Magnetofaba australis IT-1: one gene and its partner. Each later gene encodes a partner of the first gene's protein in a complex. Links are inferred from orthologs where the notes say so. Each region holds a gene or a part of one and is shown on either strand. Other genes may lie near its edges.

What was found. Proteins that work in one complex are often made in the same cells at the same time.
Region 2: the proteins of prmC (region 1) and prfA are in contact, whole or in part, in a crystal structure (PDB 2B3T), measured with the Escherichia coli proteins. The link is inferred for Magnetofaba australis IT-1 from one-to-one orthologs.

The regions. Positions count from the first base shown.
Region 1 is NZ_LVJN01000021.1:108,624-112,338, reverse strand. Bases 396-3,371 are described here. They hold prmC (peptide chain release factor N(5)-glutamine methyltransferase), read left to right. Parts: upstream 396-1,432; coding sequence 1,433-2,311; downstream 2,312-3,371. Other genes in these bases: MAIT1_RS19315 (nucleotide pyrophosphohydrolase), read left to right, coding at 3,209-3,371; MAIT1_RS19320 (SDR family oxidoreductase), read left to right, coding at 2,355-3,191; MAIT1_RS19330 (hypothetical protein), read right to left, coding at 396-1,274. In the rest of the region: more of MAIT1_RS19330, read right to left, coding at 1-395; more of MAIT1_RS19315, read left to right, coding at 3,372-3,574; arsenosugar biosynthesis radical SAM (seleno)protein ArsS, read left to right, coding at 3,571-3,715. UniProt on the Escherichia coli protein: Methylates the class 1 translation termination release factors RF1/PrfA and RF2/PrfB on the glutamine residue of the universally conserved GGQ motif, i.e. on 'Gln-235' in RF1 and on 'Gln-252' in RF2.
Region 2 is NZ_LVJN01000021.1:527,883-531,250, forward strand. Bases 1-2,999 are described here. They hold prfA (peptide chain release factor 1), read left to right. Parts: upstream 1-958; coding sequence 959-2,041; downstream 2,042-2,999. Other genes in these bases: hemA (glutamyl-tRNA reductase), read left to right, coding at 1-940; MAIT1_RS20965 (transposase), read left to right, coding at 2,261-2,563; MAIT1_RS20970 (IS3 family transposase), read left to right, coding at 2,575-2,999. Also shown: more of MAIT1_RS20970, read left to right, coding at 3,000-3,368. UniProt on the Escherichia coli protein: Peptide chain release factor 1 directs the termination of translation in response to the peptide chain termination codons UAG and UAA.

The DNA of each region.
Region 1 (3,715 bases):
CGTGAGCCCGCCGCGTCGGTCTGCGAGGTCCACGGGCGGGGATTGTTGGAGACCAGCATGACGCCCTCTCCCTGCGCCGCCACTTGCAGCAGCCGCACCCCAGGATGTGTGCGCCAATCGCTGGGAGAGAGCGCCAAATACTCCGCCCAGCCGCCGGTGATGGGCTTGGCCCACAGAGCCCCGCCAATGATCAATGCCGAGACCAGAGTTCGCCCGGATTTCACGTTATGTCGTAACGTAGTAAGAGTGGCGATGAGGGCTGCGCCCGTCAGCAGATCCATGCAGATGGTCGCTGCCAAGGTGTGATAGGCCCAGCCTTTTCCTTGCAGCACAAACGCCGCCATGCCCAGGGCGCATGCGCTCCACAAACTCCAGGCGGTCAGGCTGTATTGGGCGCGCCAACCGGTGGCGATGCTCACCCCGAACGCCAGCAGCGCGGCATACCCCACAAAAGAGAGGATGGGCCCGCTGAGCAGGGTGTTGGCGCTGGCGTCCATTCCGCCATACAGATCCAACGCCACGCCAACCATCTGGAAATATTCTGGAAAGAAAACAGTAATCAAGAATCCGTAGGCTGCGCAAACCACTGTCATCACCCCAGGCCAACCCAACCAAAGGGGGCGTAAGGCGCGCTGCTCGGGACGCAGAATGAGGGTAGCGATGAGCGCGGCCAGAGGCATGAGCAGATAGTGGGGTTTAATCAGAATCCCCAGCGCCGCCAGCACGGTCACCGCGGCGCCCGCCATGCGCATAGTGGAGGTCAGGGGCGTGGGGTCATGCAGGCGCCACGGCAACCAGAACAATCCCGGTGTGATGAGAGTGGCGATAAGCTGTTCGCGCTGACCAAAATGGTAACCAGGGTGACCCATCAGCACAGCCGCAATGCCCAGGAGAGCCATCATGGTGAGGGCGCGATTGGGGATCAGCGCGCGTAACGGCGGCCAGCACACGAGCGCGGCCCCCACCGCCAGCAGGTTGATCCACAGCGCCACGGCGGCGTAATCGCTCAGGTGCAGCAGAGTCGCGAGCCATTGAAACGGACTGATCAGCAGAAAGAATAGTGGCGGATTCACCTCCAGCGCTTCGTGCAGATAACGTCCGCCGGAAGTCAGCACCCGCGCAATTTCCAGACACCACACAAGATCATGGTTGATCAATAGGTTGCGGGTCTGAAGCCAAGCGCCAAACGCCGCCGTCAGGCAAGCGAAGAGGGTGAGTGCGACAATGATAATGAGGCGGCGTGCATGCATGATGAGTTGGATCTTGGGCGCCATGGGGGGCGGCTGAATCAAGATTTCAGGGCGATGGGGCCGTGTGGGCGGCTTTTATCTCAGGCGCTTGTGGCGATGTGCGCGCCACAAACCCTGGACGCGCTCTGAGAGCCTTGCCAGGATACGGGGAAACGCCCACATCTCCAACCCATGATTGCCTTATGACCGTTAGCACGCCGGAAATCTGGACATTTCGCACCCTGATTCAGTGGACCACCCAGTGGTTGACCAAGCAGGGGATTGTGGACAATCCGCGTCTGGATGCGGAGCTGCTGCTGGCCCATGCGCTGAAATTGCGCCGATTGGACCTGTTTCTGGACCCGGATAGACCGTTACACGATGACGAGCTTAACCGTTACAAAGTTCTCATCAAAAAACGCGCATCTCGCGAACCTGTGGCCTATATTTTAGGATCGCGTGAGTTTTGGAGTCTGACGTTTCGCGTGGGCCCTGGCGTGCTGATCCCCAGGCCGGAAACTGAGACCCTGGTGGAGCGGATTTTGGAGGGCGTTGCTGATCGCGAAGCGACATTGCGCATCCTGGATGTGGGGGTGGGCTCCGGCGCGATTCTGTGCGCTTTACTTGACGAGCTTCCCAACGCCACCGGGGTGGGCGTGGATCGCGCCGCCGAGGCGTTGGCGTGCGCGCGCAGCAATGTGGACGCACTGGATCTGGTCGCGCGCGCTGAGATCGTTGAGGGAGATTTATTCAGTCCTTTCAATGATCAATCCGAACTGTTTGATGTGATCGTCTCCAATCCGCCCTACATCGCCAGCGCGGTGATCGAGACCCTGGAGCCGGAGGTGCGCGACCACGAACCACGCGGCGCGCTGGATGGCGGCGCCGATGGCCTGGCGTGCTATCGGGCGCTGATTCCGGCGTCCAAACCGCTGCTCAAGTCCGGTGGATTGCTGGCGCTGGAGATCGGTTATGATCAGGGCGAAGCGATCTTCGATCTGTGCCGGGAGGCGGGCTTTGCAGCGGTGTCCATCACCCAGGATCATGCGCGACGGGATCGTGTTATTACCGCAACGGCGTAACAAAATCTTCAGTTATCACATAACGCATGTATAACGGTGTATAATGCGCGACTTTTCCAACCATCCTGTGCTCATTACCGGCTGTTCCAGCGGCATCGGCTATCATGTCGCCCATGGCTTACACAAGCGCGGTTATCGCGTCTTCGCCACTGCGCGTCAGGTTGAGGATGTGGCGCGTCTGCAAGCTGAGGGGCTGGAGGCGCTGCAACTGGATCTGGACCACTCCGCCTCCATTGACACGGCGGTGACGGAGATTCTGTCGCGCACCGGCGGACGACTCTACGGACTGTTCAATAATGGCGCCTACGCCCAGCCCGGTTGCGTGGAGGATCTGAGCCGCGAAGCTTTGAGATTACAGTTTGAAACCAATCTGTTCGGTCAGCATGAGGTGACTACGCGGGTGATTCCCGCCATGCGCGCGGCGGGGCAGGGGCGCATCATTCAGAACAGTTCGGTATTGGGCTTTGTCGGCCTGCGCTATCGCGGGGCTTATGTGGCCAGCAAATTCGCCCTGGAGGGGCTCTCCGATACGCTGCGCCTGGAGTTGGCCGGAACCGGCATCCATGTCAGCCTCATTGAGCCGGGTCCCATTGAGAGTGAAATCGGTCCCAAGGCGCTGCCGCACTTTCATCGTCATATCGATATCGAAGGCAGTGTGTGGCGCGACATCTATAAAAGCGAACTGGAGCGTTTGGGCAACGAACCCCCCAACCGCTGGCGTCTGGGGCCCGAGGCGGTGCTGCAGCGGGTGATCCATGCGTTGGAATCGCCGCGCCCGAAGATCCGCTATCCAGTCACCACGCCGACTTACGGCTTCGCCATTCTCAAACGCCTGCTGCCGGTGCGTTGGCTGGACCGCTTGCAACAGTACGCCTCATAATCCCCAAGAGGAGCGCCATGGAAGATCTCACCCAACTGCGTGACGCCCTGCGCCAATTCGCTACAGAGCGCAATTGGGCGCAATTCCATACACCGAAGAATCTGGCCATGGCGCTGTGCGGTGAGGCCGCGGAGTTGATGGAGCCATTCCAATGGCTGACGGTGGAGCAGAGCCGGGAATTGACCGACAAACAGCGCGAGGCGGTGGCCCAGGAGATTGGCGACGTGCTGATCTATCTGACCATGTTGGCGGACAAACTGGGGTTGGACCCGCTCACATGCGCCCATGAGAAGATGGCGCTCAATGCGCGCAAATACCCGGTCGACGTGGCGTATGGATCGGCGCAGAAGCGCGGTTTGCCAGCAGATGAGGGGGGCGGATGAACTCTTTTTTGCGCAAACTGCCCGAGGGCGCTCTGCATGCGGCGGATCTGAGCATGATTCAGGTCAATGTGGGGCTGACGTGCAATATGGCGTGCGCCCACTGCCATGTGGGGGCGGGGCCCACGCGCCGCGAGAGTATGG
Region 2 (3,368 bases), 420 kb from region 1 along the record:
GGTGCTGGGCGAGCCGCAGATCCTCGGTCAGATGAAAAAGGCCTATCAGCACGCCGTGGCGCAACAGAGCGTCGGCGCTATTCTCAATCGCTTTTTTCAGCACGCTTTTCAAACCGCTAAGCGGGTGCGTAATGAGACCGCCATTGCCGAAAACGCGGTGTCGGTTTCGTTTGCAGCGGTGGAGCTGTCGCGCAAGATCTTCGGCGAATTGAACGGTCATAGCTGTCTGCTCATCGGCGCCGGTGAGATGTGCGAATTGGCCGCGCGCCATCTGGTGGCCAACGGCATCGATAAAGTGTTCGTCACCAACCGCACCCTGGAGCGGGCGCAGAATCTGGCCGCCCAGTTCGATGGTCACGCTTTCCCCATGGAGAAGCTGGCGGAGAATCTACACCGCGCCGACATCATCATCTCCTCCACCGGCTCCACCGTCTATCTGGTGGATGCGCCCATGGTGAAAAAGGCCCTCAAAGAGCGGCGCCAGCGCCCCATGTTCTTTATCGATATCGCCGTGCCGCGGGATCTGGACCCGGAGATCGGCGATGTGGACAGCGCTTTTCTGTATGACATGGATGATCTGAATCAGATCGTCGAGCAGAACCGACAGGAGCGCGCAGAAGCGGCGCAAGCGGCGGAAAACATTGTTTCTGAAGAGATCCCGGGGCTGCTGAAATGGATCTCTGCACTGGAGGTTGCGCCCACCATCAAAGCGTTACGCGCTCACGCTGAAGGCGTGCGTGACGAGGTGTTGGAAAAGCAGTTGCGCGGCTGGGAAACCTTGAGCGATGACGACCGCGCGCGCATCGAGAAGCTGACCCGCCTGTTGGTGAATAAAATTCTGCACAATCCGTCTGAACAGTTGCGTCTGGCCGCCCATGAGCCCGATGGCGATCAGATCACCGCCGCCACCCGGCGACTGTTCAAACTGGACGATGGATAAGGGCTGGAGAGTCTCGCTATGGCGTTAACCGATAAACTCCGTGTGATGAGTGAGCGCCATGCAGAGATCTCCGCTCTGCTGGGTCAGCAGGATATCGCCTCCAATCCTGAACGGTTCGCCAAGTTGAATCGCGAATTCGCCGAGCTGGAGCCCATTGTGGAAGCCTATGCGCAGCACAAGGAGTTGGATGCGCAGCTTAAAGACGCCGAGGAGATGTTGGCCGAGCCTGACGCCGATGCGGAGATGGCGCAGATGGCGCGAGAGGAGCGTGATTCGCTGAAGCATCAATTGGAGGAGAGTGACGCTCAACTGCAAATTCTGCTACTGCCCAAGGATCCTGACGATCAGAAGAACGTTATTTTGGAGATTCGCGCCGGCACCGGCGGCGATGAGGCGGGACTGTTCGCGGCGGATCTGTTTCGCATGTATGGGCGCTATGTGGAGCAGCGCGGCTGGCGCATGGAGATTCTGGATAGCAGCCCCACGGATCTAGGCGGATTCAAGGAGCTCATCGCCATGATCACCGGCGCGGGCGTCTACTCCAGCTTGAAATTCGAGTCCGGCGTGCACCGGGTGCAGCGTGTGCCCGCCACGGAGGCGGGCGGACGCATCCACACCAGCGCCTGCACGGTGGCGATTCTGCCCGAAGCCGATGAAGTGAGCGTCAATATCGCCGACAAGGATCTGCGCATCGACGTCTATCGCTCCTCCGGGCCCGGTGGACAGAGCGTCAACACCACCGATTCGGCTGTGCGCATCACCCACCTGCCCACCGGCCTGGTGGTGACCTGCCAGGATGAGAAATCCCAGCACAAGAACAAAGCCAAGGCGATGAAGGTGTTGCAGGCGCGTCTGCTGGATCAGGAGCGCCAGTCCGCCGCTGATGAGCGCGCCGAAGCGCGGCGGGGTCAGGTGGGATCGGGAGACCGTTCCGAGCGCATCCGCACCTATAATTTCCCACAAAACCGTGTAACCGATCACCGCATCAATCTGACTCTACATAAATTGGATGCGGTGATGCAGGGCGCGTTGGGGGAGATCGTCGACGCCCTGTTGGCGCATCATCAAGCGGAGTTGCTGGCGCAGTTGGGTGAAGCTTGAGAGAATAAATTTTTTCTCATCCGCAACTCACGCTGAAATTTTTTCACCCATCAGTGAAATACAAAGACCGCGTTCATATAGTCGCCGCAGAAGAGAATGAGACATTTGAAGCGAGAAGATATCGAGGGCTCCGCCCTCGAGCTCCCAAGATTGTTTCGGTTCAGTTGGAAAATGACAAACAAGCCGTTTATAATGTGTAGATAATAAGCGGAGGTTTGTATGGAACGGAAGAAGCGGAGATTTACGGCTGAGCAGAAGGTAGGCTATGTGCGCCGTCACCTGGTCGAGAAGGTGGTTCTCTCGGATCTGTGCGACGAGGCGGGCATTCAGCCCAGCCAGTACTATCGCTGGCAAAAGGCTTTGTTTGAGAACGGCGAAGCGGCCTTGTCTGACAAACGCGGCCAAAAGGCTTGTGACCGACAGATTGCCGAACTAGAAGCGAAGTTGGCAACCAAAAATGAAGTTATGTCTGAGCTTCTTGAGGCGCATGTTGCGCTAAAAAAAAGTCTTGGGGTGAGCTGAACGGCTGCTGGGTGGAGCCGGACATACGGGATTCGGTGGTGAATTTCGTGGCGTTTTGGTCAGACAAGAGCGAAATCGACACGAGCCGAATTATCAACTGGATAGGCGTGCAAAGGGGCAAGTTCTATTCATGGCGCAAGCGCTATGGAATGGTTAATGACCACAATGGCCGTATTCCCCGAGATTTTTGGCTGGACGATTGGGAAAGGGAAGCGATTGTCGCCTTTTTCCATGAACATCCGTCAGAGGGCTATCGGCGCCTGACCTACATGATGCTGGATGCAGGCGTGGTGGCGGTCAGCCCCTCTTCAGTGCTGCGTGTGCTCAGAACTGCCGGGCTGATGCGTCGTTGGAGCCCATCGCCCTCGCAGAAGGGCACAGGGTTCAAACAGCCTTCGGAGCCGCATAAACACTGGCATGTGGACATCTCCTATCTGAATATCCAGGGGACGTTCTACTATCTGTGCAGTGTCCTGGATGGATGTAGCAGGTTTATCCTCCACTGGGAGATTCGTGAGTCGATGAAGGAAGATGAGGTTGAAGTGGTCCTGCTCCGAGCTCAGGAGGCCTATCCGGAAGCTAAGCCGCGGCTGATCTCAGACAATGGGCCGCAGTTCGTTGCCAACGATTTTAAGGCGTTCATCCGGGAATCCGGCATGACGCATGTGAGGACTTCGCCTTACTATCCGCAGAGCAACGGAAAACTGGAGCGTTTTCACGGTAGTTTGAAGCGTGAGTGCATTCGGCCTCAGACGCCATTATCGCTGGAAGATGCCCAACGGGTTGTGGGAAAGTACGTCGAGCA